3 regions of the Bacillus sp. YH3-2-B2 genome follow, and region 2 is predicted to be linked to each of the others. Evidence: predicted binding sites of a transcription regulator. Region 2 holds the regulator's gene; each other region holds the start of a gene.
What was found. Region 2 encodes LexA, which represses DNA repair genes until DNA is damaged. Its sites were predicted from a motif close to CGAACATATGTTCG; they were not measured.
Positions count from the first base shown of each region.

Region 1: uvrB (excinuclease ABC subunit UvrB) is a predicted target of LexA. The motif match lies at 6,264-6,277, and genes of this name have one in related genera.
Region 3: ACWJJX_RS01860 (ImmA/IrrE family metallo-endopeptidase) is a predicted target of LexA. The motif match lies at 10,163-10,176, and genes of this name have one in related genera.

Region 1 covers NZ_JBSJQE010000002.1:577,396-588,377, reverse strand. Annotated here, with positions in the region: gene ACWJJX_RS07910 (DUF4097 family beta strand repeat-containing protein) at 1-484, opposite strand, end outside; gene ACWJJX_RS07905 (hypothetical protein) at 509-835, opposite strand; gene ACWJJX_RS07900 (hypothetical protein) at 1,034-1,273, shown strand; gene uvrA (excinuclease ABC subunit UvrA) at 1,322-4,195, opposite strand; gene uvrB (excinuclease ABC subunit UvrB) at 4,203-6,188, opposite strand; gene ACWJJX_RS07885 (CsbA family protein) at 6,364-6,600, opposite strand; gene ACWJJX_RS07880 (PEP/pyruvate-binding domain-containing protein) at 6,900-9,401, shown strand; gene ACWJJX_RS07875 (TetR/AcrR family transcriptional regulator) at 9,473-10,096, shown strand; gene ACWJJX_RS07870 (MFS transporter) at 10,069-10,982, shown strand, end outside.
Region 2 covers NZ_JBSJQE010000001.1:958,764-969,745, reverse strand. Annotated here, with positions in the region: gene ACWJJX_RS04580 (DUF2621 domain-containing protein) at 1-275, shown strand, start outside; gene ACWJJX_RS04575 (CcdC family protein) at 303-794, opposite strand; gene ACWJJX_RS04570 (response regulator) at 874-1,236, opposite strand; gene ACWJJX_RS04565 (cytochrome c biogenesis protein CcdA) at 1,321-2,028, opposite strand; gene ACWJJX_RS04560 (aspartyl-phosphate phosphatase Spo0E family protein) at 2,230-2,403, shown strand; gene ACWJJX_RS04555 (YneF family protein) at 2,477-2,695, opposite strand; gene sirA (sporulation inhibitor of replication protein SirA) at 2,781-3,227, opposite strand; gene tkt (transketolase) at 3,379-5,382, opposite strand; gene ACWJJX_RS04540 (DUF896 domain-containing protein) at 5,549-5,782, opposite strand; gene ACWJJX_RS04535 (YneB family resolvase-like protein) at 5,851-6,501, opposite strand; gene yneA (cell division suppressor protein YneA) at 6,517-6,828, opposite strand; gene lexA (transcriptional repressor LexA) at 6,986-7,606, shown strand; gene ACWJJX_RS04520 (hypothetical protein) at 7,946-8,374, opposite strand; gene ACWJJX_RS04515 (YndM family protein) at 8,516-8,965, shown strand; gene ACWJJX_RS04510 (prohibitin family protein) at 8,993-9,823, opposite strand; gene ACWJJX_RS04505 (hypothetical protein) at 9,810-9,959, opposite strand; gene ACWJJX_RS04500 (poly-gamma-glutamate hydrolase family protein) at 10,068-10,889, opposite strand.
Region 3 covers NZ_JBSJQE010000001.1:326,567-337,548, forward strand. Annotated here, with positions in the region: gene ACWJJX_RS01805 (MFS transporter) at 1-219, shown strand, start outside; gene ACWJJX_RS01810 (LacI family DNA-binding transcriptional regulator) at 290-1,288, shown strand; gene ACWJJX_RS01815 (tagaturonate reductase) at 1,364-2,809, shown strand; gene ACWJJX_RS01820 (UxaA family hydrolase) at 2,806-4,299, shown strand; gene ACWJJX_RS01825 (sulfite exporter TauE/SafE family protein) at 4,333-5,097, opposite strand; gene ACWJJX_RS01830 (DinB family protein) at 5,246-5,713, opposite strand; gene ACWJJX_RS01835 (response regulator aspartate phosphatase) at 5,918-7,054, shown strand; gene ACWJJX_RS01840 (PhrA family phosphatase inhibitor) at 7,044-7,178, shown strand; gene ACWJJX_RS01845 (N-acetylmuramoyl-L-alanine amidase) at 7,320-8,273, shown strand; gene ACWJJX_RS01850 (PH domain-containing protein) at 8,311-8,688, opposite strand; gene ACWJJX_RS01855 (poly-gamma-glutamate hydrolase family protein) at 8,798-9,403, shown strand; gene ACWJJX_RS01860 (ImmA/IrrE family metallo-endopeptidase) at 9,557-10,147, opposite strand; gene xre (HTH-type transcriptional regulator Xre) at 10,296-10,634, opposite strand; gene ACWJJX_RS01870 (hypothetical protein) at 10,826-10,982, shown strand, end outside.

The sequences.
Region 1 (10,982 bases), on a different contig from region 2:
TATTGCCCTTCACTTCACACTCAATGTGCTGAAGAAATGCGGTGCGCGCCGCCTCCTGACTGTCCGCCCGGTACACTTTCGCCTGGCACTCCGCTCTGATATCTTCATCCGCCCACGGCACGATATTGACGCTGCCGTTTGCGATCTGCATATCAATGGCCGAGAATTCACTGTCTTTAAATTGAAAAATATGCTGCACTTCGTGTGCGTGGCCGAAATTCAGATCAAGATCCGCTTCCTTCACTTTTTTGACGGCAGAATCAATCCAGTCGAACAGCTTCGCCCCGAGCGACGGCTTTTGGCTTTCTTTTGCCCCGTTTTCGAAATCTTCCGCAGGTTCCTGAACCTCCGCAGATAATGCGGTGATCTGCTCTTCTTTTTCTTTATATTCATGATCCAGTTTTTCAATGAGCGTCAGTGCTTCCTGCGCCGTCAGCATCCCGTCTTCCACAAGCTTTAAAATCCGTTCTTTCTCCTGTTTCATACAAAACTCCTCCCCCGACTTTTCTTACACCTGGCGTAACACCTTAATTCCCTGCACGATATTCCAAATGACCATTCCGATGAGGATCAGAAAATAAACAGCTGCTCCTGTTATCATAACAAAAACGGGCATCATACTCTCCCCCTGGGCCGTAATCAATCCGCCGACAACACCCGCGGTCACAATCAGCAAGCCCGCAAACGGAATGATATGGGAAATCAGAGCGCGCATGGCATGCCGCTTCGTCTCTTTTTCATCGACGACAAAATAAGCCACAATCGGAAGAATGAGCGGCGCGAGAAACACGCTGAAATAACAGATTGATGCGATAATCGCTTGATTTCGGTTCAATAAAAACACTCCCTGTGCCGTGATGTAAAAAACCCTTCCTTATACATACGTATGACGAATGAGCGAGTTTCATTTTCATGCTAAGGACATGCTTCGTTATACGTAATTTTTGGTTTCAGAGATTTCACTATAGAATCTTTTCCCCGAACCGATTACAATATGTAACAAAGCCTGACCGTATGCAAGGAGGACATACAAATGGAGAAAGATCCCGAAAACGCCCAAGTAACGGAAGAGAGTCTTCGAAATTTAATTCGCGAACAGAAAAGAATGAACAGCGAAATGCTGGCTGAATTGGAACAGATCAAAGCAGCCCCTCTTCCCATTTCCCATGATATCCAATATATAAAAGTGCTGCTGGACAGCAGCAGCACCCATATTCTGCAGGACTTAATGCATTTAAGCAGACAGCTTCCCCAACAGAAAAAAAGCCTGTAACAACAACAGCCCAAAACCGATGAGTTTTGGGCTGTTTTTATTGATCTATTACGTGGCTGCCGTTTCTTTTTCGGCCAGCAATGTTTTCATCCGTTTTTTATCGCGTTCCATTACCGGTTTCAGATAGCGGCCCGTATATGATTCTTTCACTTCGACAACTTCTTCGGGCGTCCCGGAGGCTACGATCATGCCGCCGCCCGCTCCGCCTTCAGGTCCCAGATCGACGATGTAGTCCGCCGTTTTAATGATATCGAGATTGTGTTCAATGACCAAAACGGTATCACCGTTATCGACGAGTCTTTGAAGCACAACCAAAAGCCTTGCGATATCATCAACGTGGAGGCCTGTCGTCGGTTCGTCCAGAATATACAGCGTCCGGCCGGTGGAACGCTTATGCAGCTCGGAAGCGAGCTTGACGCGCTGCGCTTCTCCGCCTGACAGCGTCGTCGCCGGCTGGCCGAGCGTCACATACCCGAGTCCGACATCAGCAAGCGTTTGAAGCTTGCGTTTGATTTTCGGGATATTTTCAAAGAAAGACAGAGCATCTTCCACCGTCATATCCAGAACGTCGGAAATGCTTTTTCCTTTGTATGTGACCTCCAGCGTCTCCCGGTTGTAACGTTTGCCGTGGCATACTTCACACGGAACGTACACGTCAGGAAGGAAGTGCATCTCAATTTTGATGATGCCGTCGCCGCGGCAGGCCTCACAGCGCCCGCCTTTTACATTAAAACTGAACCGGCCTTTTTTATAGCCGCGCACCTTTGCTTCATTTGTCTGCGCGAATACATCGCGGATATCATCAAACACACCCGTGTAAGTTGCCGGATTTGATCTCGGTGTCCGGCCGATCGGTGCCTGGTCGATGTCGATCACCTTATCAAGATGGTCAAGGCCTTTGATTTCTTTATGGCTTCCCGGTTTCGCTTTGGCTTTATGAAGCTTTTGCGCAAGCGCCTTATGCAGAATTTCATTCACAAGCGTGCTTTTTCCGGAACCGGACACACCTGTCACCGCCGTAAAAGTGCCGAGCGGGAATTTGGCGTTCGCTTTTTTCAGGTTGTTTTCTGAAGCACCTTTGATTTCAATGAACCGGCCGTCAGGCTTTCTTCTCTCCGGAGGCATCGGGATGAATTGAGCCCCTGACAAATAACGTCCGGTCAGAGAATCCGCATCATTCATCACTTCTTCAGGCGTCCCCGCCGATATGACGCGGCCGCCGTGAATGCCGGCGCCCGGGCCGATATCTATCAAGTAATCGGCAGCCATCATCGTATCTTCATCATGCTCCACGACAATCAGTGTATTGCCGAGATCCCTCATGTTTTTCAGCGCGCTGATCAGACGGTCATTGTCACGCTGGTGAAGGCCGATGGACGGCTCATCAAGAATGTACAGGACGCCTGACAAACGGGAGCCGATCTGCGTCGCAAGCCTGATACGCTGGGCTTCTCCGCCTGACAGCGTTCCCGCCGCCCTGCTCAGCGTCAGGTAATCAAGACCGACTTTATCTAAAAAGCTGAGACGCTCCACAATCTCTCTTAAAATTAAATCGGCAATCTGCATATCTTTCTCAGACAGCGTCAGGTTTTTGAAAAATTCCAGCGCATCGCCGACGGAAAGCTCGGTAATGGTGCCGATGTGGCGCCCGTTGACCAAAACGGCAAGCGCTTCTTTCTTCAGCCGGTAGCCTTTGCACGTCGGGCACGGCTTCTGTGACATGTACTGCTCCATCTGTTCACGGATATAATCGGAGCTTGTCTCTTTATACCGTCTCTCAATATTGCGCAGCACACCTTCAAATTCAATTTCATTTTCGCGCACTTGTCCGAAATCATTCTCGTATTTAAAGTAGATCCGTTCATTGCCGCTGCCGTACAGCACTTTATCAAGCTGATGCTTCGGCAGGTCTTTGACCGGAGTCTCCATATCAATGCCGTAATGGCGGCAGACCGCCTGAAGCAGCTGCGGATAATATTGTGAACTGATCGGCGTCCACGGCGCGATGGCGTGTTCCTTTAATGACAGTTCAGGATTGGGAATGACAAGCTCAGGGTCCACTTCCAGCTTCAAACCGAGACCGTCACAAGTCGGGCAGGCACCGAACGGGCTGTTAAACGAAAACAGCCGGGGTTCAAGCTCCCCGATAGAAAAACCGCACAGCGGACAGGCGTGATGCTCGCTGAACATCAGCTCTTCCTGACCGATGACATCTATCATGACACGGCCTTCCCCTAAGCGGAGCGCGGTTTCCAGTGAGTCGGAAAGCCGGGCGGCAACCCCTTCCTTGACGACAATCCGGTCAATGACCACTTCAATGGAATGCTTTTTGTTTTTTTCAAGTTCAATATCGTCGGAAAGCTCGGCCATTTCTCCGTCAATCCGCACCCTTACGTAACCTTGCTTTCTGATTTGGTCAAGCACTTTGACATGGGCGCCTTTTCTGCCTGAGATGATCGGCGCAAGCACTTGAAGCTTCGTCCGCTCCGGATATTCAAGAATCCGGTCAACCATCTGTTCGATCGTTTGCGACGTAATTTCAATGCCGTGCTCCGGGCAGTGCGGCTTCCCGACTCTCGCGTATAAGAGCCGGAGATAATCATAAATCTCCGTTACTGTTCCGACGGTTGACCGCGGATTGCGGCTCGTCGTTTTCTGATCAATGCTGATCGCCGGAGAAAGCCCTTCGATCGCATCAACGTCCGGCTTATCCATCTGCCCTAAAAATTGGCGCGCATAGGCAGAAAGCGATTCAACATACCGCCTCTGTCCTTCCGCGTAAATGGTGTCAAAGGCAAGGGATGATTTTCCCGATCCGGACAGCCCCGTCACGACGACGAGCTGATCCCGGGGAATCGTTACATCAATGTTTTTTAAATTGTGCGCCCTTGCGCCTTTCACCTCGATCCGGTCAATTGCCATGTGTTCATCATCCTTCCGCTTTAAGCTCTAACAGTAAATCACGAAGCTCTGCCGCCCGCTCGAAATCAAGCGCTCTGGCCGCTTCTTTCATTTCGTGCTCCATTTGCTCAACGACTTTCTGGCGTTCTTTCTTCGTCATCTTCGCCAGTTTAGGCGCGGCTTTTGTTTTATATTCTTCTTTATCCTCAGCGGCTTGCGTCGCGCGGATCACATCGCGGATTTCCTTATTGATCGTTTGCGGCGTAATGCCGTGAATTTCGTTAAAGCGCTCCTGCTGTTCCCGTCGGCGCTTCGTTTCATTAATTGCGATCTCCATCGAATTCGTGATTTTATCGGCATACATGATGACGCGGCCTTCCGCGTTTCGTGCCGCCCGTCCGATCGTCTGAATCAGCGAACGTTCAGAACGGAGGAAGCCTTCTTTATCCGCATCGAGAATGGCGACAAGTGATACTTCCGGAATATCAAGCCCTTCCCTCAGCAGGTTGATGCCGATTAACACATCATGTTTTCCGAGGCGGAGGTCACGGATGATTTCAATCCGTTCAAGCGTCTTAATCTCGGAATGCAGATAATTGACCTTGATGCCGATTTCCTTGAGATAATCGGTCAGATCCTCTGACATTTTTTTCGTTAAAGTCGTCACGAGAACGCGTTCATTCCGTTCAATCCTCGCCTGAATCTCGCCGATCAAATCATCAATCTGTCCTTCGATCGGACGGACGTCAATGAGGGGATCGAGGAGTCCCGTCGGTCTGATGATCTGCTCGATCATTTCCGGCGTATGCTCAATTTCATACGGTCCCGGAGTCGCCGACACGTACACGATATTGTGCATATGCTTTTCAAATTCCTCGAATCGGAGCGGACGGTTGTCAAGCGCTGACGGGAGGCGGAACCCGTGATCGACAAGCACCTGTTTTCTCGCCTGGTCACCGTTGAACATGCCGCGCACCTGCGGAATCGTCACATGTGATTCATCAACGACAATCATAAAATCGTCCGGAAAATAATCAAGCAGCGTATACGGCGTAGAGCCCGGCGGACGGAGCGTCAAATGTCTTGAATAGTTCTCGATCCCTGAGCAAAAACCCATTTCCCGCATCATTTCAAGATCATACCTCGTCCGCTGCTCAAGCCGCTGCGCTTCAAGGAGCTTGCCGTTTTCGTGCATCACTTTCAAGCGCTCCTCAAGCTCCTGTTCAATATTCAGAATCGCTTTTTCCATCTTTTCCGCCCGGGTGACGAAGTGGGAAGCCGGGAAAATCGCGACATGGTCACGGTCGCCGAGAATTTCTCCGGTCAAAGCGTCGACCTCCCTGATCCGCTCAATTTCGTCTCCGAAAAATTCCACTCTGATACAATGTTCGTCACGGGAAGCCGGAAAGATTTCCACAACGTCTCCGCGCACGCGGAACGTCCCGCGCTGAAAGTCGATATCATTGCGGGCATACTGGATATCCACAAGCTTTCTCAGCAGCTCGTTCCGCTCAATCTCCATTTCCGGTCTGAGCGACACGACCATTTCCCGGTATTCTTCAGGCGAACCGAGGCCGTATATGCATGACACACTCGCGATAATGATGACATCTCTCCGTTCAAACAGAGAGGATGTCGCGGAGTGTCTCAGTTTATCAATTTCATCATTAATGCTTGCGTCTTTCTCTATAAAAGTATCCGTTTGAGGCACGTACGCCTCCGGCTGATAATAATCATAGTAGCTGACAAAATACTCGACAGCGTTGTTCGGAAAAAATTCCTTGAACTCGCTGTACAGCTGTCCGGCAAGGGTTTTGTTATGGGCAATGACCAGTGTCGGTTTATTCACTTCTTTAATCAGATTGGACACGGTAAAGGTTTTGCCCGTCCCTGTCGCACCCAGGAGAGTCTGGTGTTTTCTGCCTTCCTGTATGCCTTTGACAAGCTTCTCAATCGCTTGCGGCTGATCTCCCTGGGGCTGATATTTCGAGACTAACTCAAAACGATCTTTCACAAAAAAGCCTCCGTTTCTTTACGAAATCTTCCTATTGATATAGTAACACAATGACGGGCAAAATCACTAAAAATACGAACTAAAGTTCGATGGTTTATTTTTACCAAGTTAATTTTTGTATAAAAAACCTGCTTTTATGGCGTAAAAGCAGGCATTCTATTTCATATTCACCATGTCAGGCATTGTCTTTCTTTTTGTCTGCTTCTTTTTTGGCCATGTACAGCCCTCCGGCCACCAGCGATACGACATCCAATCCAACGATAAAATACGTTTCGGTGTAACCCTTTAAATAGGATGCGAAAAGCAGTGCGGCTGTGAGAGCGATCGCCACATAGTGGTTAAACGTGACGCGCGTAAAAAGGACGACCAGCATAAAAGGGAAACATAATGCAAAAACGGCTTTTGTAATCACAAAAACCCTCCTCGGGAATTCTTCATCTCATCTGATTATAGTAAAAAATGAAGAATCGGACAATCGTTCCCCTGCTATCACAATACCCTTTTTCAGCAGTCTTCAATCATCTGTCAAAAAAAATGTGAATATAAATCCATTGAACCATTAACCAGATGAATCGAACTACCTTTCTTCAGCCGAAAGGATGAGAAGGTTTAGGTCTTTGTATCTTTGACAGTTTCTTCCTCCCTCTTTACAATGTAATGATAGTGTTTACTATCATTTTCTTGGATGAAGAAAAAAGGGGGTCATACCGCATGTATTCAGTGCGATTTCAAAAAGCGGAAGAATCGAGCCGCTCTGCAGGAGCAAAAGGAATGAACCTGATTAAACTGACGAAAAACGGGCTGCCCGTTCCCGGCGGTTTCATCATTCAGACGAATGCCCTGACACGTTTTATGGAAGACAACGGGCTTCAAGCAGATCAGGAACAGCTGGAGCGCGCCATTATGAACGGCACGTTTTCAAAAGAGCTTCGGGAGGAACTGACAGCGTCGTTTTATGAATTGAGAGAATCATACGCCTCTGTCGCCGTACGTTCCTCCTCCGCGTCCGAAGATCTTGAAGGCGCTTCTTTCGCGGGCCAGTACGAAACCTATTTAAATATCAAAACAGAAGAAGAGTTTCTCGGAAAAGTGAAAGAGTGCTGGGCTTCCTTCTTCTCGGCGCGGGTCAGCGGTTATAAAGAGAAAATGAACAATGACACCGCAGAACCGTTAATGGGCGTTGTCGTGCAAGGTCTGATCAATTCCGAGGTTTCAGGGGTTATTTTCAGCCGCAACCCCGTCACACATGATGACGGAGAACTGATGATCAGCGCGAGCTACGGCCTCGGAGAAGCAATCGTCTCCGGCAGCGTGACACCCGACACATTTATCGTCAATAAAGACACATTTCAGATTGAGAAAGAAATCGGCTTAAAAGAAATGTATATCGTCTCTAAAGACGAAGGCGTGACGGAAAAAGAGACGTCCGCTGACATGAGAAGCCGCTTCTGCCTTGATGACGAGAGCGTCAAAGAGCTTGCCATGCTGACAATAAAGACGGAGGAACTGTACGGTTATCCCGTGGATCTCGAATTCGGATTTGCCGAAAATAAGCTGTATCTGCTTCAGACCAGACCGATTACAACGATCGCGCAGGATCAGAAAGCGGCAGACGAAGAACGGGAATTTATCATGACGCCCCGGGATCAGAAAGATTTTTGGCTCAATATGGAGGCCAATATAGAAGGTCCCGTCAGCCCGTTATTCGCTTCACTCATTGTGCCGGCTTTGGAATACGGCCTCAAAGAGAGCACGAAGGCCTTCCCTGTGATGGGCATCGAGATTGAGCGTGTCAAACTTCATCAGGGCCATGTTTTTTCCAGACAGCATAAGACGGACGACAAGCTGCCCGCAGAACAGTTAGAAGCGCTTTTCCCCGTCTTGGCTGACCGCATGTATGATATTATTCAGGAAACCTTTCTGCCTTTTTATCAAAAGCTGGACGAACTGGCGCATACAGACCATACACCGGAGACTGCTCTTGATGCGTTCCGAAACCTGCAAGACTTCTATTTAAAAGGATACGAAGAACATTTCAATATTGTCTTTCCGCAGGTTGCGTTAAACATGATACTGGAATCTATGTACGGACAGGTTGAGAAAGAAAACACCTCCCTTCTGTATGAAATGCTGGCCGGCGTCATGAATAAGTCATTGGAGACCGACAGACAGCTCTGGCTGCTTTCCGGACAAGTAAAAGACAGCCCTGAACTGCGGCGCGTCTTTACGGTTTCTCATGCCGATGAGCTGCATCAGACGCTTCTGCAATCAAATGAGGGAAAACGCTTTCTCGAACAAGTCGGCGAATTTTTACAGGAATACGGCTGGAGATCCGTGAAAAGTCATGATCTCATTGAACAAACTTGGGCGGAAAACCCTTATTTCGCTTTGGCCAACATTCAGAACTATGTCCGGAACGGATACGATTTTGACAGTGAGTTTCATAAAACGATAGAAAAACGAAAACAGCTCTACGCCGACTTTATGGATAGAATTGAAGATGACGGCTTCCGGGAGACGTTTGACCGCTATTATCAGTGGACATTGTCTTCATCCGTCATCAAAGATGATCACCATTTTTATATTGATGCGATGCTGGACGCCAAAGCGCGCCTTTGCCTTCTGAAAATCGGCGAGCTGCTTCAAAAACAAGGCGTAATCGATGATCGGGAGGATATGTGGTACTTATACAGCGATGAAGTCGAGAAAGCGCTGGCGTCGCCGGTTCCGATGCAGGAAAAAGCCGCTGAACGAAAACAGCTCTTCCAGCAATATCAATTGCTTGAAGCCCCCGCTTATCTCGGGACTCCGACTTCGGAACAGCTGAAAACGGCTGAACAGATTACCGGCTCCATCACAGAAGATGAAAAAAACACTGAACATCAAATTTACGGACTTGCAGCGTCAAGCGGAATCGCAAGCGGACCGGTGAAAGTCATTCGTGACGCAAGTGAATTTTCCCGTTTTTCAACAGGAGACGTGCTTGTCTGCAAAATGACGACACCGCTGTGGACCAGTCTGTTCCAAGATGCAAAGGCCGTCATTACGGACACGGGCGGCATCCTGTCACATGCGGCGATCATCGCGAGAGAATACGGGCTCCCGGCCGTTCTCGGCACACGTGCCGCGACTGACAGGCTCAACGACGGAGATATCGTCACGGTAGACGGGACAAACGGCAAGATTACGATTGTCAAACGCGCTTCATGCTAGGTTTCCCTCTTTATTGACGGGCAGGGCGGGTGTATACTTGTCCTGCCAGTATTTACGCGAGGTGAAACATGTTGAGAACGACGAACAAGAGAATTATTGACGCCGCGATGAATCTGATCATCCAAAAAGGATACCGCGCAGCGACAACAAAGGAAATCGCAGAAAAAGCAAAAGTAAGCGAAGCAACGATTTTCCGTAATTTTAAAAACAAACAAGGATTAATGAAAGCCATGATTGAACAGCAGACGCCGGTTCCGGAAAGCATGATCACCAAGGCGGAAGGCGATCTGTATGAGGATCTTCTTCATTTCGCCACGACCCTTCTGCAGCAATTGGAACAAAAAAAAGAAGTATTCCGCATCTGCCTGCGCGAACCGGAACTATTCGAAGACGTCCTGCAGGATATTGTCGTATATCCGCAATCCGTGAAAAAGCATTTAATCGTTTACTTTAAGGAGCTGACAAAGAAAAATATGATAAGCCCCGGCAGCGAAGAAGCTAATGCAGACGTCTTTATGACGATGATTTTCGGTTATTTTATACACCGGCTGCAGCTGGGGAAAAGAGTCATTACTCTCTCTGAGGAAACGATGCTGAAACACAGCACTGAGATTTTCATGAAAGGCATTACCGGCCGGTCACTTTCCGGCTCCAAGGAGGATGAAGGATGGGTTCAAAGAAAGAATGGGCGCTGATCGTTTCGCTTTTGCTGGGAGCCATACTCGTTCCCATCAATTCTACGATGATCGCAGTCGCCCTTTCATCCATTTCCCGCTCATTCAGCGAATCAATTGCCAGCATCACATGGGTAGTGACCGTGTACTTAATCGTGATGGCCGTGACACAGCCCATTGCCGGCAAACTCGGTGATATGTACGGAAACAAAAAAATGTATTTATGGGGCGTCGGCCTTTTTCTCATCGCATCATTGGGGTGCGCCCTCTCGCCAAGTCTTTTCTTATTGATTTTCTTCCGGGCGCTTCAGGCTGCCGGCGGCGCTTTGCTTACGCCAAACAGCATCGCCATCATCCGCCATGTCGTGTCTGAAAAACGGCTTCCGAAAGTATTCGGCTTTTTCGGCCTCGGCGCCGGGCTGGGCGCGGCTCTCGGTCCGTTTATCGGCTCTCTATTAATTGAGAGCTTCAGCTGGCATTCGATCTTTTGGGTCAACATTCCGTTTCTTGCGATCGCACTCGTGACGGCATTAATGATGTTTCCTAAATATAAAGAAGAAACGTCTGACGCACCGCTTGATATCATCGGGTCCGTTTTGCTTGCCGGAAGCATTGTATCTATTATTCTTCTGACGAAAAATGAAAGCTCTTTGGGCTATTGGGTGTACGCGCTGCTCATTCTCGTATTTGTTCCGCTATTTTTCAGGCGGGAGCTTCGCACGAAACATCCGATTATTGATTTTGATCTATTTAAAAACACGACCTTTACGAGCGCCAATCTGTCGGTTCTGTTAAGCAATTTAATGATGTACGCCGTTTTATTGATTATGCCGCTCTTTATGACCGGCCACTTCAGCATGAACACGTCGCACAGCGGCATGGCGCTGTCAGTCTTTTCTGTTTTCAT
Region 2 (10,982 bases):
TTGAAAAAAGCAGGCACTTATGGAATGCGGGTGACAAGGCGTTTTTGGATGAATTGGTCGCTCCCGTACCGGAGCTCTTTCGGGATGTAGCCAAAGCGAAAATCGCCGGAAAAATCGGTGAACTTTCCTTAGCGGAGGAAGCTGAACAAATAAACCGTGATTTAATCATCAGGGGTTACATACTCGCCACTCCTAAGCGTGATCATCAATTTTTAAAAAAGCATCTCCGCGAAAAACAGATTGATCTTACTCCTTATCAAGCCCTGCTCAAATAAAAAACCTTTCCGTCCGCCGGAAAGGTTTTAATTCATCTGAATATCAGCGGTCTTCAGTTCATTAGAAAGTTTGCGGTAAGACATAAACATCGCGATGCGCCACGGGACAATCATTCCGAAAGCCAGAATCCAAAACATTCCGCTTAAAGCTCCGTAATCAATCGTCGTGCTCAAAATGGATTTCATAGCGATTCTGATAACCAGCAAACCAATCAGGATAAACACAAACGCTTTTGACCGTTTTAAATAGATTTCATTATTTTTAATCTCAAATTTAGATGTTTTAATCAGAAAAATAGAGAAGATCACGCCCAGCGTAATGGCCTCCAAAAATTCTTCGCCCGTCACTCTGAAAATCGGAAAAAGGAACATAAGCGCTCCCGTACTCATGAAAATCGGCGGGAGAATTATTTTTTTAGGTGAAGCGGGCTTGTCGGAGGCTTTAATCCTGACGATCATCACGGAAATTGCCATGGCCGCTGCAATAACGGATGAAATTATAATCATCATCTTTATCATTCCTTTGCTTGCACGGAGTTTGATACTATATACTATACTCCAAAAACATAAAAAAAACCAATTTGAAAAGAGAACACGTTTACGTTCCCGTTACCCGGCCTACGGCCTCCAGCACTTTAGATGCTTCAAACGGTTTAACGATAAAGTCTTTAGCGCCTAATTCAATCGCTTCCAGAACGATCCGCTGCTGCCGCATGGCGGTGCACATGATGATCCGGGCTTTCGGGTCAAAAGCTAAAATATCCTGCAGCGCCTGTATACCGTTTTTGACCGGCATGGTAATATCCATTGTCACCAGGTCGGGACGGATTTTTTGATATACTGCCAGGGCTTCCTCCCCGTCAGCCGCTTCCCCGGCCACTGTGTAATTTGCCGATTCCAGAATCTCTCTGATTTTCACCCTCATGAACTTGGCGTCATCTACAACTAAAACTCGTGTCATATTCCCCTCCACATATTTAACATTAACTAGTCTTATTGTACCAAAAACGAAAGGGTATATAATAGTTCAAAAGTTATTAATCCGTTACAGACCCGTAAATCCTCCGAAAAGATTTGACAGAACGATCAGAATGTAGCTCATCCAGTTAAAAAACAGCATAACTCCGATCAGAATCATAAGAATGCCGCCGATTTTCATGATCAGCAGCTGATGCTTGCGAATCCAATTCATTCTGGTAATAAAAAATGAAAGAACAAGAAAAGGAATCGCAAATCCGAGAACATATAAAAACATATACGGCACTGCTGAAGAAGGATTTGTATTTGCCAGCGAAAACACGGCTCCTAAAATAGGCCCGCTGCACGGCGACCATCCGGCTGCAAACGCAAGACCGATCAGAACCGAACCGATAAACCCCTCCGGACGGCGCTTAAAGTGAATGCGCCGCTCTTTCATCATGAATTTCGGCTGAAACACGCCAGCAGTAATCAGCCCGAAAAGGATCAGCATGATAGCGCCAAACTGGCGGATTGCTTCATGATATTGGGTAAAAAAACTGCCGATAAACGAAGTTCCATATCCCAATGCGATAAAAATCACGGAGAAACCAAGCAAAAAACAAAGTGTATGCACGAGGCCACGCTTTTGCAGCATCACCTTTTCTGTTTTCACCTCGTCCATACTGACACCAGTTATGTAAGATAAAAAGGCGGGGTACAGCGGCAGACAGCATGGAGAAATGAAAGACAGAAATCCGGCCCCAAACGTCAGAAAGTAATTAAAACTCACGATGACACACTCCCTTCGAGTTATGACAAAATCATTTCATTTTTTTAACACTTTCCCGAGAAGGATTACTTTTTATAGAAAAAGCTTATATAATTTAATTTGACATCGAGATATTATACTCCTTCTTATTTGAAAAACAGTATAAATGTGGATATAATAATAGCGACTCAGGTGAAAGATTTATGTATGAAAGGATATATCCCTGTGATTAGAGAGCATCTATTAAATGAAATTGAAAAAAAACGGGCAGAGCTGCTTAAAATCGTCATGACAAACGGAATGACATCAAACATTACGATAGAACTCAGCCAGGAGCTTGACCACCTTCTCATACAATACCAAAAAGAACTGCACACCGGCAGTTGGGGTGAAACATGACGCCAAAATAAAAAACCCTCTCCGGGTTTTTTATTTTTATAACCATGTATCTCTATATCATAATCTGTACGTATTATTTCGCTTGATTATTCATGGCTTTCATCATTTGATTAATTTTCTTTTGAGAAGGTTTCATTCCCATTTGCATCATCATCATGCGTAACATTTGTTCATTAATAGGCGGATTCTTTTTCAAATAGCTCATCATATATTTACGAGCAATAAAAAACCCGAGTGCAACACCTATGAGCAATGCGACAACGCCCACTAGGATGCCAACCCATAAAGTCATTTTATTTCCTCCTTCATGTTGTCTAGTTTAAAGTGTACTAAACCAAAGGCTATTATACAACATTTACATCTCTTTTTCCTCGTTTTTAGACAAAATTTCTTTCTCTGACCGGATTTAACCACCCGTAGCGCCGTGTCTTGAAATCCATTGCAAGAAAACAGGGGCTGATTTTACGCAGAATCTCAAAGAAAATCGTTTCCGCCTCATAATCTCCCGAAGCCGCAATCTCAATTAAACTGTCTTTCATCATGAAGGTGGCGCGGCCCTTTTCTCCGGGCAGTGTAAGCCGGTAAATGGAATCCAAACGGCTGTAACTCATTCGGTTTAAATGCAGCTGGAGCCGCTGATGCATATGTATCACCGGAATCGGTTCCGTTATATATTGAACTTGCTTTTCTGTCATTTGATATTCCTGGGGTGTCAGATCTGTCCAATGATAGTCTCGAAACAACTCAAACATAGCCGTTTCCCGCCCGAAGTAGTGGTTCGCAAACTCATCCTTTATCAGGTGCGTATAGTAATGACGTTCCATTTCCTCATCCCCTTTTAGAGCGCTTCGTTATTGCTTTCTATTATACAAAAGGAGAAAAGAAAGAATTGTCTATTACTGTTACGCCGCCCCTTCTATTTTTGTCGCATAAACAGGAAAAAGAGGATGATTTGACTCATCCTCTTTTGTCTCGTTATTTGTTTAGAAGTTTTTTCACGCGGTCAACTACGTTTTCTGCAGTAAACCCGTATTCTTTCATAATTGTTTCTCCCGGAGCTGAAGCACCGAAACGGTCAATTGCGAGAACGTCTCCTTCAAGACCGGTAAATTTGCCCCATCCGAAGCTTGAACCCATTTCGATCGCAAGACGTTTCGTCACATTCGGAGGAAGCACGCTGTTTTTGTACTCAGCCGATTGTTTTTCAAAGCGGTCCCAGCTCGGCATGCTGACTACAGATACGTGAATGTTTTCTTCAGCCAGTTTCGCTTGAGCTTCGATCGCAAGTCCGACTTCAGAACCTGTCGCTAAAAGAAGAGCGGCCGGTGATTCCGTTTGGGCTTTGGAAACGATATAAGCCCCTTTTTCCACGCCCGCATACGCTTCTTCAGCCTGCTGATCAATCGTCGGCAGGTTTTGGCGTGTCAATACAAGAGCTGTCGGATGATCTTGGCTTTGAACGGCAACCTTCCATGCAGCTGCGGTTTCATTTCCGTCAGCAGGTCTGATCACAGATAGGTTAGGAAGTGCGCGTAAAGAAGCAAGCTGCTCAATCGGTTCGTGAGTCGGCCCGTCTTCTCCTACGGCAATACTGTCATGCGTGAATACATAAGTGACAGGGAGTCCCATCAATGATGCCAGACGAATGGCAGGTCTTAAATAATCAGAGAATACAAAGAATGTGCCGCCAAATACGCGGAGGCCGCCGTGAAGCGCCATTCCGTTTAATGCAGCGCCCATCGCAAATTCACGGACACCGAACCAGAAGTTTTTCCCGGCGTAGTCTTTGGCCGTGAAGTCTCCTCCATTTTTGATTGTCGTTTTATTTGAACCCGCAAGGTCAGCAGATCCCCCGACAAAGAAAGGAATTTTCTTGGCGATCCCGTTCAGCACCTCACCTGAAGATGCGCGGGAAGCAAGGCTGCTGCCTTTTTCATAAACGGGAACTTCCTGATCCCAGTCTTTAGGAAGCTCGCCTTTTATGCCGAGTGACAGCTGTTCAGCAAGTTCAGGATATTTTTCTTTATAAGCCGCGAACAGTTCATTCCATTCCTGTTCTTTTTTCGAGCCGGCTTCTTTTACAGCTTGATTGAAATGCCCGTATACTTCTTCCGGAACATAAAAATCTTCTTCAAACGTCCAAGCATACGCTTCTTTTGTCAGCTTGCTCTCTTCTAGTCCTAACGGAGCACCGTGGACGCCGGATGTGCCCGCGCGGTTTGGAGAACCGAAACCGATCGTGGTTTTCACTTCAATCAAAGTCGGTTTTTTATCATTCTGGCGCGCTTTTTCAATGGCAGCCGTCAATTCAGCGATGTTGTTTCCGTCCTCAACATAAAGAACTTCCCAGTTCATTGCTTCAAAACGCTGCTTTACATTTTCAGAGAAAGAGCGGTCTAAATCGCCGTCTAAGGAAATGTCATTAGAATCGTATAATACGATCAGGCGGCCTAATTCAAGATGGCCTGCAAGAGAAGCGGCTTCGGAAGAAATGCCTTCCATTAAATCGCCGTCTCCGCAAATACTGTATGTATAATGATCAACTACGTTGAATGAATCACGGTTATATGTCTCAGCCAGATGGCGTTCTGCAATTGCCATTCCCACTGCCATTGCAATACCCTGTCCAAGCGGCCCGGTCGTTGCGTCTACTCCGGCTGTATGCCCGAACTCCGGATGTCCCGGTGTTTTGCTTCCCCATTGACGGAACTGTTTCAAGTCTTCAATGCTGAGGTCATATCCGCTTAAATGCAGCATGCTGTATAAAAGCATTGAACCGTGGCCTGCTGATAAAACAAAGCGGTCGCGGTTAAACCAGCCCGGATTCTGCGGATTTACATTCATAAATTTCGTCCACAGCGTGTATGCCATCGGAGCGGCTCCCATCGGCATGCCCGGGTGTCCGGAATTCGCTTTTTCAATTGCGTCTATAGATAGTGTACGAATGGTGGCAACTGATTTCTTTTCAATTGTATCCATTATAATCCCCTTCCTTATTGTTGTACCTTTTCATCATAAAGCGATGCTGACTTTTTCTCAACTCTTTCAGCTTAAATTTGAGATAAACTTGTTGAAAATTGTCGTAAAGCACATCCTGATATTAGTATATACGAAAAAAGAATACGTATTGCCGTATTCTTTCTGTTTAGTGAAGATTATTTTTCTGTTGTTCTCTTTTTAATTTTTCAGGGGTGACATCGTTGCCTTCCGGATCAATCACTTTTACGCTCTTTAACGTATTTTTCATTGAGGAGCGGAATCCTTTCAAATACTCCTGGCGAAGCTTTTGCTGTTCAGCTTTTTCCTCATCCGTTATCGTGTTTGATTTAGCTTTTTGAGCCAATTCGTTAATTCTTGCGATTTTTTCTTTAGAAATCATAATAAGCTCCTTTGGTGCGTGTTGATTATATACTACTAAAACGCAGTCTTTTTTACAACTGATGCGCGTCAGCTGCCTTCTGTGTCTGCGGTATATTCCTGAAACCGCCGGTGAACCGTGGCTTTGGACACGTCATAGCCGAATCCTCTTAGGGTCGCTGCGATTTCTGCAAAGGTAAGCTTGTTGGCTCTCAGCCTGATAATTTCCGAAACCGGAACCTCTTTTTTTTCTTTTCCGCTGTTTTCATGTCTGTTTTTCAGATTCCGTTCAGGTTTGTAGCCGTTTTTCACGGCTCTTTTCATTCCCCGCCGGATTTTCATATTGTGAATTTTCCTTTGATATTCCTCAACAATACTGACGATTTCAAGTACCATCGAATCAGCTTCGGAAAGCTCCAGTTCACCTTTATGAGCCGTCGTATATATCTTTACGTTCTCCCTGTAAATACAATGCAAAAGCGCAATCTTGGCGTTTCCTCTTCCCAATCTCGTTTCGTCCTGCACCAATATCGCGTCAATATGTGATTTTTTAATTTCATCAAGCATTTCAAATACTCCGTCGCGATCCATTTCATAACCGCTGGCTTTCTCAGAAATGACTTTCACGACTTCCATGCCGTTTGCAGCAGCGATCTCACTGAGCTCTTCTTCCTGTCTTTTTAATGACGTTTGCTGCTGTTCTTTGTTTGTGCTTACGCGGGCATAAATGAGCGCCTTCATTTCTCTCTTTCCTCTCTAATTGACAATGGCCAGCTGATATACGGCCGGATGCTTCTTCTTAACCGGAAGAATAAGTTCGTCTCCGGGCTTTATATCAGCAGTTTGGAGATGATTATTCTCCGTCACCCACTCAATGAAATCTTCTTTATTAATGTGTTTCTTTTCTGCTACATGATCCGCAAGTGACCAGAGTGTATCGCCGTCCTGAACCTTTATTTTAACATATTGGCTGAGGGACTGATCATTTCCCGCACATGAGACAAGTAAAATAGCGGCACTTAAAATCGCAGTAAACAGCCCGACAAATATGATAGATTCTTTCGCCATGTAAATAACCTCCGATAAGAATGTTTGTTCGCTTTTTATATCTTTCAGTATATACGAACAAATGTTTCTGTCAATCGTTTTTTTCGAACCTATGTTTGTACTGTCAGGAAAATCATGCTATAATCTACTTAAAAATCGACGTTTTGAGGTGCGAAATATGACGAAGCTATCAAAAAGGCAGCTTGATATCCTGCGTTTTATTAAAGAAGAGGTAAAAACGAAAGGATATCCGCCTTCTGTAAGAGAGATAGGAGAAGCAGTAGGACTGGCTTCCAGTTCAACCGTGCACGGCCATTTGGCGCGGCTGGAGACAAAAGGCCTGATCAGACGGGACCCTACTAAACCGAGGGCGATTGAGGTATTGGATGAAGAAGAAGTCCATATTCCGAAAAGCCAGGTCGTAAACGTTCCGGTCATCGGGAAAGTGACGGCGGGTATTCCGATTACGGCTGTTGAAAATATCGACGAGTATTTTCCGCTTCCTGACCGGATGGTTCCTCCGGGCGAACATGTCTTTATGTTAGAAATCATGGGAGAAAGTATGATTGACGCCGGCATTTTTGACAAAGATTACGTCATTGTCAAACAGCAGAACACGGCCAATAACGGAGAAATCGTCGTAGCTATGACCGAAGATGATGAAGCGACGGTTAAGCGCTTCTATAAAGAAGACAATTATGTTCGGCTGCAGCCGGAAAATCCGACGATGGAGCCGATTATCCTGCAAAACGTAAGCATTTTGGGAAAAGTGATCGGCGTATTCAGAGCCGTCCATTAATTCTATTAAACTTCATTTATCGTAAAAAACCCCTTACAGAGGGGTTTTTTTGCATAAAAAAAGCAGATTCGCCCTGGCTTAAGAAACGAATCTGCTAAGGAGGAAAAACTTACATTCTTATTATCCGACATCACACTTTTGAAGTCAACTAATAATGTTTCCCTCAAGAAACTTTTCATCCATTTTTCAACTTTTTATATATTTGTGCGTGATGAATTTGATTTTTTATCTTTTCTTTGGGCAGGTACGTCAAAAATTCAACTATGAATATTTAGTACATAGTGCAATAAGTTAAATATAAATATAAAAAAACCCGCTGCCTTTAGCGAGTATCTATTTTCAATCAAAATGATAATATTCTACACCGTAAAACCCTTTAATATAGACGGGACCACAGACGTTTGAAGAACTTTCAACCAGAATCCTGTATTTGTGATACGGATCAATTGATTTTTTATCCTGGGCACTGAGGTTTAGCCAGCTGCCGCTGTAGTTTTTAGAACTTAATGTATAAAAATTTCCGTTCAGCGCCATCCGCTGGAGTTTCATGCTTAAACCGCACGAAGAGTTGTTCATTATGGTGAACTTATAGCCTAAAAAATAATCGTCGGCAGCTACAGTCCCCGGATTTTCAATATGAAACTCTTTTGCGTTTCCCTCCAAAGTGAAGCTTGTTTTTGATCCGAATTCAGTGGTAGCCGCTTTAGCTGAGTGTATTCCGCTAAAACATAATAAAAAAACAGCAATACATATCCAATATTTTTTCATTTGCATCCCCCTTTTTACATATTTTAACTTGTGAATCCTGTGATGTCTATTCACATTTTACTTTATAACCACTATATACCAGTTTAAAAATTTGCGGATTGCTTACAATGAAGACTAAACGAAATAACGAAGGTGGTTCAAATGAAACACGTAATTGCTTTCGCTTCTAAAACGGCGCTCACACTTGCTTTACTGTACATTGTTCTGGATCTTATGTACCAAGTAACCTTTTTAAACGTTCTGTTTATTACAGTGATCTTAAGTTTAATCACTTATTTTGCGGGTGATTGCATGATTCTGCCGAGAACAAGCAATTTCACAGCCGTTGCAGCTGATTTCGGAATTTCATTCATTATATTATGGATATTCCTGATGAACATTGGCGGGTTTAATGTCTCTCCTGCCGCGGCATCGGTTATCTCTGCACTTTGCATTTCTGTTTTTGAGGCATTTTTTCACCGGTATTTGCAGCAATATGTACTCCCCGAAGATTACCAGGACACAACAGAGACGGATAGCACGCTATGGAGCTATCAAACCGAGGCGTCTGAAGAATTAGTGCCGGAAAAAGACCCTCAGGAAAAAACATAAAAAGGAGGCAATCGCCTCCTTCTCTATTTACTTTTGCTTCTGATCGTCCAGCGGCAGCTGCAGCAGTGAGTCTGTGCCTGTCGCTTTCGGCGTTTTTCCGTCCCATTTTTCAATCCATTTATATTTGATCATTTCATCGGACATTGATTTCTTTATGATTTCGTTATAGTCAGCGATCCCTTCCGCTTCAATTTTTTTCTTTTTCGCTTCGGCTTCGGCTATTTTAATTTCAGTTTGTGTCCGTTCAAGTTCCTGTGAAGACTTCACCCTTGCATCGATGGCTTCCTGTGTGGCTTTATCCGGCTTTGGTACGCCAAGCGTCAGATCATCAATTAAAAATCCAAGACTCTTCATATCATCAGCAAATCTCTTTTGAACATCGGCAGCGGCTTCTGCAGATTTTTGCCCGTATGTGTCAATAACCGAGTATTTGCTGATTGATTTTCGCGCCGCATCCCACAGCCTTGTTTTTAAATATGTATTTTCGATCGTTTCCACATCTACCGCCCCGAATTTGTTAAACAGATCGACTACTTTATCAGGCTGCACGACATAGTTGTAAGCGATATCCATTTCAATATTTTTACCGTCAGAGGTTGCCACTTTTATATTTTCATTATTCACTGTCTGCATACGCACCGGGTATTCCGTTACTTTATTAAATAATCCGACTAAGTGCCAGCCTTGGTCCAATGTGTCGGATTTTACCCCGCCATTCGGTGAGTATACAACCCCGACATAACCGTTCGGTATTTTTTCAATGAATAGTGACGCTGTGACGCCCGCAATTAAAAGGGCTGCACCTATAATCACACCGCCGAGAATTTTTTTTGTGTTTCCGCGCTTATTTTCGCTCATGCTGATCTTCTTCCTCCCATGACTTTTTTAATTTTTTGGCTCCGCTTCCCACTTGTTTAAAGATTGGACTAAGCATCAGCCATAAACCGAATCCGATGATGACAAGAAGAATGATAGACCCGATCATCACTTTCATTTGCCCACCTCTTTTCTTTCATCCTGTCAATTATGTATACGATCTTAAGAACTTAAAGTTTCATAAATTTCAAAAGAAAAAGCCCCGCCGACAAAATAGGCGTGCTTATTAATAATTGTCACTGATAAAATCAGAAATCGTTTTTGTGAATTGATAAAAGGTCTTATTTTGTGTGGATGCTCTGCTTTTCAGCGTAAAAGTGTCAAATAGTGATGTTCTGAAGCCGGTGCTCATTTCGATTTGGATACTCAATCCGGATGAAGATTGATTGGCAAGGTTGTTCGGACTGACGCCTGCATATTTATCATTTATACCAAGAAGAACGGCAGGATACCCGTGCCGTTTCAGCACATCGGTCAAAAGTTCGGCTCGTTCTCTGTCTGTACCGCCGATTTTTATCTTTTTATCATCACTGCCGTAACCGTGCAATGAAATGACATTAGAGTGCTCTTTCACCATTTGCACGGCCTTAGGTTCATCGAAATGCGAACTTGTCAAATGCAGAGCCGCATTACCGGCTGATTTTAACCCTTCAAATAAATATAAACTCCGGTTTTCGGCAATTTCTCTGGCTAACTCACTGGTCCCCGGCTCTATGCCTCCGCCGTGTATAGCTAATATGAGGACAGAAGGGTCATGCTCCCGCGTTGAAATGGAAAAATCGGAAGGATCTTCATTCAGCTTTAATTCCTCGAAACTGCCGTAAATATCTGAAGCGGCATCAGCCCGAAAGAACGGCAGAAGCAAAAACGGTAAAATTAAAACTAAAATTCCTTTTTTGGTTATTGATGGCATTTGTATGTTTATGTTACAATACAAATGCTTCAGCCTTTGAAGCGAACGGCAGAACAGGGTGACTTTGGACGGTTTCTTCTGCTCTGCCTCTTTGCCAGCTGCTTTACGGTCTACTCTTCTAACCCTTTTTTCCATAACATCATCCTTTCTTTTGTTTACACTTTTGTCACAATATTATATACGTTGGACAAAACCTCCGTTCATCTTGAAGAATAAAAACATCAAAAC
Region 3 (10,982 bases), 630 kb from region 2:
TCAGGTTTTCTTTCAGGCATCGGGCTGAGCGTTATCGGCTATATCCCGAATGCATCTCAGACAAAAGGCACGTTAATCGGGATTAAAGGGCTTCTGCTGCTGTACCCGGCTTTCGCTTTAGCGTGCGCCATGCTGATTATCGGTTTAATGTATAAACTGACGGACCGGCAGCATGCCGAGCTCGTTCAGGACTTACATCATGCAAAACCTCAACTTTAGTGATTTTATGGACTGTCCGTTAATGGTACAATAGAAATAAATGCCAGCATACAGAAAGAAAGGAAAAACGATGGTAACCATAAAAGATATCGCAAAACTCGCCAACGTATCCCACACAACCGTATCCCGGGCACTTAACGGCAGCCCCCACATTAAAGAGCATACAAAACAGAAAATATTAGAGCTCGCTTCACAGCTGAATTACACACCGAATGTAAATGCAAAAAGCCTTGCCATGCAAAAGTCCCATACGATCGGACTGTTTTTTACAAGCATCACCAACGGAACCTCACACAGCTTTTTTTCCGATACCATCAAAGGTGTAAACCGCACAATCAGTGAGGAATACAATTTGTTCGTCCGCGCGATTGACGATCTGAAAAGCTTTGAAACCATTACGCCCATGAGATATGACGGAATCATTTTAATGAGCCAAAGCGACAGTGATAATTCATTTATTTATCATATCCGCGAGAAAAACATCCCGCTCGTCGTGCTGAACCGGGACATTGATGACCGGAGCATCACGAATATCCTGTCAAACGATAAAGAAGGCTCCAGACAGGCGGTCGACTGCCTGATCGCAAACGGACACAGAGATATCGCGATCATTGAGGGAAAGGAAGGATTCAGGTCAGCTTCGCAGCGGAAAGAAGGCTATTTGACATCTTTAATTGATCATTCTATCCCGATTAAGCATGAATACAGTGTAAAAGGCCGCTATGATATGGAAAGCGGCAGTCAGGCGATGGAAAAACTTTTGGCGCTTCAATCACCGCCTACGGCTGTTTTTTGTTCAAACGATGATATGGCGATCGGGGCGATGAATACCATTTTCGCCAAAGGCCTGAACGTTCCGGAAGATATATCCGTTATCGGGTTTGATGACATCGGCATTTCTCAATACATGACACCGAGGCTTTCGACAGTAAAACGCCCGGTTGAAAAAATCAGCATACTCGGCGCAGAGAAGATTTTGGCGCTTATCACCGACCCGGATACGGCGGCGGAAAAAATATACGAAAACACCGAGGTGATGATAAGAGACTCAATTAAAAAACTCACATAACAGCCCGTCTGAATATCCGGGTTTTCGTACGGGAAAATGTTAACGTGTGCATAAATGCAGAAGGAGGCGGACAGCTTGCGGCAGCTGAATAAAAAGATGTGCATTGAATACATTCAATATCCTGAAAAAGTCCTTCAGTTCGGCGAAGGCAACTTTTTGCGGGCCTTCGCTGACTGGCAGATCGATCAATTGAATCAATTGACGGATTTTAACGGAAGCGTTGTCGCCGTACAGCCGAGAGGCTCTGAGAAAATCAAACGTTTAAACGAACAGGACGGTTTGTTTACGCTTTTTTTGCAGGGGATAAAGGACGGAAAACCGGCTGAAGAACACATGATCGTCAAATCCATCAGCCGCGGCATTGATCTTTTTTCTGACTATGATTCCTTTAAACGGCTGGCAGCACAAGAGGAGCTTCGTTTTATCATTTCCAATACGACAGAAGCGGGAATTACGTTAGAGAAAGGCGACCGGCTTGAGGATAGACCTCAAAAAACATTCCCCGGGAAATTAGCGGCGTTCCTTTATTTCCGCTATAAGGCATTTGCGGGTGACGCCGAGAAAGGGTGCATTGTGCTTCCATGTGAACTGGTCGAAGAAAACGGACGGAAACTGAAGGCGGCCGTGCTTCAATATGCCGGGCTGTGGGAGCTGGAGCCTGATTTTACTCAATGGATTCATGATGCGAACATCTTCTGCAATACCCTCGTGGATCGGATTGTTCCGGGATTTCCTGTTGATACCGCGGAAGAACTTACCGATTTTCTCGGATACGAAGACCGTCTGCTTGTGGTCGGTGAGCATTATTATTTGTGGGTGATAGAAGGGCCGGAACAGCTTCAGAATGAGCTTCCTTTTGCTGATGCCGGGCTGAACGCACTGATCACGTCTGACCTTACGCCTTACAGGACAAAAAAGGTGAGAATCTTAAACGGCGCTCATACGGCATTGGCGCCAGTGGCTTTATTATACGGACTGCTAACCGTCCGGGAAGCGGCTGAGCACGAGGTGACGGGCAGATTCATCGAAGAGCTGATCAATGAAGAAATCCTTCCCGTGCTGCAAATGGAGGGTGTCACCCAGTATGCGGCAGATGTGTTACACCGGTTTAAAAACCCTTATATCCAACATTATCTGCAAAGCATCACCCTTAACGCCGCCGCGAAATTCAAAACAAGAAACCTGCCGACGCTGAAGGCTTATATCGAACAGGAGGGCCGGCTTCCTGAGAGGCTGGTATTTTCATTCAGCGCCATGATCTATTCATACTGGAACGGGCTGAACAAACCGGCAGATGGCGAGGAGGTTCTGAACCGTTTTCAAATGGCGCGGTCCCGTTGCAAAGATGATATGTTTCAAGCGGCATTTTCTATATTAGGAGAAGAGCGATTGTGGGGAAAGAATCTGAACCATCTTCCGGGGCTGACTGAACGAACGGCTTTTTTTCTCTCTGTCATTCATAAGCGGGGGATGAAGCATGCGTTACATGAATGCTGCGGCAATAAGGGGGAAGTGAAATGAAAGAGGTCATAAAAATCCATAAAAACGATAACGTGCTTCTCGCTATGCGCCATTTTAACAAAGGGGAGCGGCTGCATACAGACGGACTGACGATTGAAGTGAAGGACCTTGTAAAGCGGGGGCATAAAATCGCGCTGCAAACCATTGAAGAAAACGGCAGCATCATTAAATACGGTTTTTCGATCGGGCGTGCGATAAGGCGGATTTCGGCCGGCGAGCATATTCATACCCATAATCTGCAAACGAATTTATCCGATGTGCAAGAATACACGTATTCACCGCGCTTCGAGGACAATCCTTTTACAAATGAGAACCGGACATTTCAAGGCTACAAAAGAGAAAACGGTACATCCGGCGTCCGGAATGAACTGTGGATCGTGCCTACAGTCGGCTGCGTAAACGGCGTCGCTGAGAAAATCCTGCAGCGCTTCGTAAAAGAGGCGAAAGACATTGCCCCCTTTGACAATGTGCTGGTTTTAAAACACCAATACGGCTGCTCCCAGCTTGGCGATGATCATGAGAATACGAAACAAATACTGATTAACGCCATTCGCCATCCAAATGCGGGCGGTGTGCTGGTTTTAGGGCTGGGCTGTGAAAATAATGAGCTGGCGGCAATTAAGGAAACGCTTTCTGAAGTGAACGGAGATCGGGTGAAATTTCTCGAATCACAGGCTGTCACAGATGAAATTGAAGCGGGGACAGCGCTTCTTAAAGAGATACACCTTGCGGCAAAGGGAGATAAACGTGAGGAGATTCCGCTGTCAGAATTGAGCATCGGATTGAAATGCGGCGGGTCGGACGGTTTTTCCGGCATCACCGCAAACCCTTTATTAGGGAGATTTTCAGATTACTTGATTGCACAGGGAGGGAGCACGGTCTTAACGGAGGTGCCTGAGATGTTCGGCGCTGAGACGATTCTCATGCAGCGTGCGGCGAGTGAAGAAGTGTTTCATAAAACAGTCCGATTGATCAATGATTTCAAGCAATATTTTATGAAGCACGAGCAGCCGATTTATGAAAACCCGTCACCAGGGAATAAGGAAGGCGGCATTTCAACGCTCGAAGACAAGTCGCTCGGCTGCACCCAAAAAGCCGGTCTTGCACCGGTTTCTGATGTGCTGACATACGGTGAAACACTGAAAACAAAGGGATTGACACTGCTCAGTGCGCCCGGCAATGATTTAATCGCTTCTTCAGCGCTCGCCGCGGCTGGCTGTCACATCGTGTTGTTTACAACCGGAAGAGGCACGCCGTTCGGCACATTTGTCCCGACTGTGAAAGTATCAACAAATACCGATTTATTTCAATCAAAACCGCATTGGATTGATTACAACGCGGGGAGATTGGCGGAAGACGAAACAACAGAAGATCACATTGTAAGAGATTTTATTCAATACATTATTAACGTTGCAAGCGGACAATTCGTCAATAACGAAAAAAACGATTTTCGGGAGCTTGCAATCTTTAAGTCCGGTGTGACGTTATAAGGGAAAAGGCGATCTGACAACAGACCGCCTTTTTTAGATTAATTTTATCCCGCTGATTAAAATAATCGCCGCCATCACAAACTGCAGCGGGCGCGGTGAGAATTTCGGCGAAAAGAAGCTGCCGAGAAGCACACCCGGCACAGAGCCGATCAACAGATTCAATACAAGCAGGTAATCGACGCTTCCGAAGCTTGCGTTTAACAGACCGGCAACAGTTACGAGCAGAAAGGCATGTGCGATATCCGTTCCCACCACTTCTGCCGTTTTCATTCTGAACAGGTATAACATGGCGATCGCAAATAATGAGCCGGACCCAATAGATGTCAGGCCGACGATGAAGCCGAAAATGACGCCGATCAGTATCATGAGTGTCCGCTTTTCTTCAAGTGTTTTTTGCTGCCAGCGGTTCGGCCGCAGTTTTTTATCGAAAAAAAGGCGGGCGATAATGGAAATAGCGACAAGGGTCAGCACGTAGCCGAGCGCCTGTTTGATAATCTGCTCCTGATGCTGGTGAAAAGCGGGAAACAAGTGAAGAATACCGATGGCGGCTGTTGCGCTGGGAATGCTCCCGAGCGCCAAGTAGCCGACAAGTTTAAATTGAACGGTGCGCTGTTTCCAATGAGAAACGACACCGAACAGTTTGGTGATGGAATTATATAAAAGGTCAGTGCCGACGGCGATTGAGGGGTTGATCCCTAAAACGATCAGTAAAGGAGTCAAAAGCGCCGCTCCTCCCACACCCGTCAATCCGACCAGCGTTCCGACAAAGAAACCCATAAACACAATGCTTACAGTCATCTGTGTGCCTCCTGAATAATCCTACTATTTTTATCAGATTATATATGATTAAGAGGCGGTAATCAATTAAATTTTCGGAAAATTTTATACAGAACAAAAAAATCCGCCTGCCTGCTGTTATTTCGCAGATCGGCGGATGATGGCCGGATTATGATTTTTGCTGATAAAACGGAAGTTCCGTGTGGCCCATTTCTCTGACATACACGAAAAGATTGCCTTTATGATGAATTTCATGCTCCATGGCAAGCTGAAGGAGAGCCGCGCCGGTTATTTTTCTGCCGAAAGAGGCAGTCAGGTCAATTTCGCGGTTCAGCTGCTCTTCAGTCAGCTGTGACAGGATGTTTGTCGTTTTTTCAGTACATGCTTCAGCCAGTTTGACGAGGTCTGTTTCCGCTTCTTCTTTCGGTTTGTTCTGGATAGCTGATCCGTTTCCGTCGTTAATGACGTTTGCAAACATAAGAAAAGAATAAACGATGTGTTTTACAAGTTCCTGAGCGGACATTGATGTCTCCGCCGGCTTGTAGTCGTAATGCTCGCGGCTGATTTTTTCTGCCAGCTCAATCGTCACGTTTCGATGTGACAGAAAGTGGCTGACCAATTGATTTTGTGCTGTCATGTGAAAACCCCCATTTAATACAGAATAAAAGCTGCAAGGATATGCTATATCAACGGCACGGAAGAAACAAGCAATAAGCTTGTGATGAAGATAAATCGTTGCGGATATCCGAAATTCGACAATTGCGGTCTTTTTGCGTTCTTCTTTTTCTAGCAATTATGATAAAATATGACATATCTCGGTCATTCCAAAAGGGGGGATTTATTGAGGATGAAGCAGACTATTCCGTCCTCTTTTGTCGGGCTCAAAATTAATGAATGGTATACCCATATCCGGCAGTTTCACGTCTTTGAGGCGGAGCGCGTCAAACGTGAAGTAGAGAGAGAGATTGAGGATATGGAAGAAGATCAGGATCTGCTGCTGTATTATTCATTAATGGAATTCAGACACCGCGTCATGCTGGATTACATCAAGCCCTTAAAGGAGGACCCTTCTCAGCCTGAGTTTTCAGAATTATTGGAAGACATTGAAGGCAACCAGTATAAACTGACAGGACTGCTTGATTACTACTTTAATTTTTTTCGAGGAATGTACGAATTTAAACAGAAAATGTTCCTAAACGCCATGATGTATTACAAACGGGCTGAAAAAAACCTTGCACTCGTTTCTGATGACATCGAGAAAGCTGAGTTTGCTTTTAAAATGGCCGAGATTTTTTACAACCTGAAACAAACCTACGTCTCCATGAGTTATGCCGTTCAAGCCCTTGAAACGTACCAATCGTATGAGACGTACAACGTCCGCAGAATCCAATGTGAATTCGTTATTGCAGGGAATTATGATGACATGCAGTATCCAGAAAGAGCATTGCCCCACTTAGAACTTGCTTTAGATCTTGCAAAACAAGAAGGCAATCCCCGTCTTATCAGTTCAGCCTTATATAATCTCGGAAACTGTTACGAAAAAATGGGAGACCTCTCTAAAGCAGCCGAATATTTTGAGACATCCGTTTCCATTTGCAGGTCAGAAAAGTTCGATAATCTTCCGCATTCTATTTACTCATTAACACAGGTTCTTTATAAACAGAACACTACAGCCGAAGCAGAGAAGCAATATCGCCTCGGGCTCAGTATCGCCCGCGAATACAATGATGAATTGTTTGTCAATCTGTTCCAATTTTTGCATGCGTTATACGGCAAGGAAATGGATAACGCATCCGTCAGGCACACGTTTGATTTTCTGGAAGAACACATGCTGTATCCGTATGTGGAAGAATTGGCGCATGACGCTGCCAAATTTTACATGAAACACGGACAGCCTGAAAAAGCGCTCACGTTTTATGAAAAAATGGTGCACGCCCAAAAACAAATCCAGAGAGGAGATTGTCTATATGAAATCTAAACTATTGTCAGGATTGCTGCTTGTTGCTGTCGGGTTCAGCTTTACACAGGTGATCGGCCATGAAAGCCATTTGGAAAACCAAGCGGACGGCACATTCCATATTGCCGCGCGCAACCAAACATAACATAAAGACCCTTCTTTGGAAGGGTCTTATTTTTTGTATGCGTATCCATTCCATTTTTATCCGAATGCAGGGTCTATATACTCAGTTATCTGTCCTACGAATGCCACCTATTGATGAAAAAGGCATAAGGAGAGATGAAGAGTGGGGATTGAAGTGAAAAAACGGCTCGTATCGGCTGATAAATATGCGTTAAAATGTCCGAATCCGATGACGCCGGAGTATATTACCATTCATAACACGGCAAACGACGCATCCGCCGCTAATGAAATCAGCTATATGACGGGAAACAGCGAATCAACGAGCTATCATTTTGCGGTTGATGACAAAGAAGTGATCCAGGGAATTCCGTTGGACCGGAATGCCTGGCATTCGGGAGACGGCACGAACGGCACCGGAAACCGAAAGTCGATTGCTATAGAAATCTGTTACAGCAAGTCAGGCGGCGAACGGTACAGAGCCGCAGAAGAACTGGCGATTGCGTTTGCGGCGCAGCTTTTGAAAGAACGGGGCTGGGGGATTGACAGAATCAGAAAGCATCAGGACTGGAACGGAAAGTACTGCCCGCACCGCATTTTGTCTGAAGGCCGCTGGGATGAAGTGAAGGCAAAGATTGAAAAGAAATTAAGCGGAAGTATGCCGGCGAAAAAAGCCTCTATTTCTTCTTCTGCGTCTGAATACCATGTGAAAAAAGGCGACACCTTATCGGAAATCGCCGCATCGCACGGTGTCAGCGTAAAATCGCTGCAAAGCATCAACCATATCACCGATCCGAATCACATTACAGTCGGACAAGTGATCAAGCTCGCTCAGACGGGTTCTTCTTCAAAAAGTCAGGCTGTGTCTTCCTATCCGCTTCCATCCGGTGTGATCAAAGTGACGAAACCGCTGACGAAAGGGACAAACGTAAAACAAGTGCAAAACGCTTTATCCGCTCTTTATTTTTATCCCGATAAAGGAGCAAAAAATCATGGGGCGGACGGCGTTTACGGCCCGAAAACGGCAAATGCCGTAAAACGTTTTCAATCCGTCAGCGGATTAACGGCAGACGGAATTTACGGCCCGAAAACGAAGGCGAAAATTGAAGAAAAACTGTAATCAATAAAACGGAAGCTCCCCGGGCTTCCGTTTCTTCTTACATACAAACTGCGGCAAGGGCCTTTTGAATATCATAAATGCTTTCATCTTTTTTAAACTGCTTTGAGACAGCGGGAAGTTCCGCGCCTGAAATCCAAATTTTCAGCTCTGAATCAAGGTCAAAGCGGCCGGCGGTTTCTACGCTGAATCTGGAAATGCTCTTGTACGGAATGGATTGAATCTCCGTTTTCTTCCCCGTGAGTCCCTGTTTATCAACAAGAATAAGACGCTTATCCGTAAAGACAATGATATCTCGGACAAGCTTAAATGCGGCGTTGACATTCTCACCTTCCAGCAAAATACGGGCCAGTTCTGCTTTTGCTTCAGCCGTCGATATTGTCGACGCATTGCCCAGCAATCCATTGATGAACCCCATAATATCTCCCCCTTGATACGTATTCTATCAAATCATACTATAAAAAGGTTTCCATTCCCAGATGAGTAGAGTAAACTGGTGCTGACTGGAAAAGGAGAGCATGTTACACATGAAAGATAGATATGACAATTTCGCAGCTCTTTCCGCTGCTGAATCGGAATACAGAATTATTTATGAAGAAAAAGAGGGAAGTAAATGTATCGTCCTCGCTCCCCACGGCGGCAGGATTGAGCCGGGTGTCAGTGAGCTGGTGCAGGCATTTTCTGACCAAAGCTCAATTTATTTATTTGAAGGGACGAAGCGGTGCGATAACCGTTCTCTCCACTTGACAAGCACACGCTTTGACGAGCCTCTGGCTTTAGAAAAAGTGACCGCCCATCATTACGCATTGGCTTTTCACGGGTATCATGATCTGAAAAAGGCAAATACACTCGTCGGGGGCGCGGATCTGGAAAAAGCAAGACTGATTTGTGATCTGCTGCGTGAAGCGGGATTTGATGCCGAGCTGACAGAGAAGAATGATCGGCTGGCAGGTGTAAATCCCGGCAACATTGTCAATCGGACAAAAAGGAAAATGGGACTGCAATTGGAAGTGAGCACGGCGCAGAGACACGCGCTGTTCAGCAATTTTGGCTGCCGGGGAGAAAAATATACGCCAACCGATCTGTTTTTTCGGTATGTAGAAACCGTGAAGGCCGGTTTTTATGATAAATGAACAGGGGCCCGTTCTTACATTCACTGGAGCTAGGCGGCGCATGAAGTGCTTGGCGGGCAGCACGGTGATTACAGCGTCATGATGCAAAAACCTTTCCTCCGATGTCAAAATGATGACATTCTGCCGGCTGCGTTTTAAGCCGGCGGAGAATCGCTAATTTTCAATAAAATACGGCGTTTTTTCTTCAGCGGCATGCAAGTGTGTCTGTCCGCTTCCATAATACACATTCGGCCGCTTGTCGGATAACAGACAAGCGAGCCGCTTCTGAAATTGAATACCTGCTTTACGCCGTTCAAACAGCTCGAGCCTTTTTTCCGCAAATGATGCCGTCACCCGGAAAGCGGCTGCGATTAAAATAACGGCGTGGCTCCTCCGCTGGGGAAGCTCCATGTTTAACAGCATAAAGGTCGGTACACAGAAGTGGTACATAAAATGGTTGGCCTGAAATTCCTGCAGTTCCCTGAACAGCTTGTTCATATGAAAATGGTTCCCGGTATGCTTCAGCACATGGCACAGTTCGTGCGCAAAATCCTGCCATTGCTCTTCGGGTGACTTTTTTTGATTCAGGACGATGCTGTACATACCGTCCCGCTTCAGCATCATACTGTGCGTATCTTCAAAATGAATCCAAATGTCAAGCTCCTTGGCAATCATCTGCATATCAATATGGAGAGGGGCGGTCATTCCCATGCGGCAATATAAGTTTTTGACGTATTCCTCAAGATGTGTTAAAAAATCGCCCAATTGAATACACCCTTTCGAACATATGTTCTTTTTTAAGCGAGAAAGAAAAGCCCTGATCGGACTTTGAATCAATTCCCTTTTCTTTTAAAAATAAACATTCAGCTTTTATATCGGCTGAACGTTAAGCAGTTTAAAGGAAAAGAGCGGATTATTTATGTTTCGGCCTGCGGTTTTTCTCTTTTTCTTTTAAATAATTAATGAATTCAATGGCCTGCTGCTTGCTTTCCGGGGAAAAGTCCTGCATGTCCCGATATGCGATCTGCAGGTCGGGATCGGCAAACATGTCTTCATCTGAAGGTTCTTTTCCGGTTAACAAATAATCAGTCGACACTTTGAAATAATCCGCAAGCTTTTGCAGCGTGTCGTAATCGGGTTCAGATCGGCCGTTTTCATAATGAGAATATCTGGCGCGCGAGACACCGATATGATTTGCGACTTCTTCCTGCGTTTTCTTACCTCTGAGACTCTTTAATCTTCCGCCTATCATCCGAAATGACCTCTCTTTTTTCAACACCCTAAGTTACTTATGATTATAGATACAAAATGTATCAAAAGAAAGAGATGATAAAAAAAGTATCAAAAAGGTCTTGATGATACGAAATGTATCGTATATAATCAACATCATAGGGATACAAAATGTATCAAAATACGATAAGAAATTGATCAGGAGGGTGAGAGATGCAGGCGATAATCATCCGTTTCAGCAGCAATCCGGCTGACCAGAGATGTTTAGGAAAAGCAGGAGGTTCGATATCTTTTACCGCTTGCGGACTACCGGTATTCCGATTTGATAACCGATTGCAGTATGAACGCTATATAGGTCTGAAGAAAAATG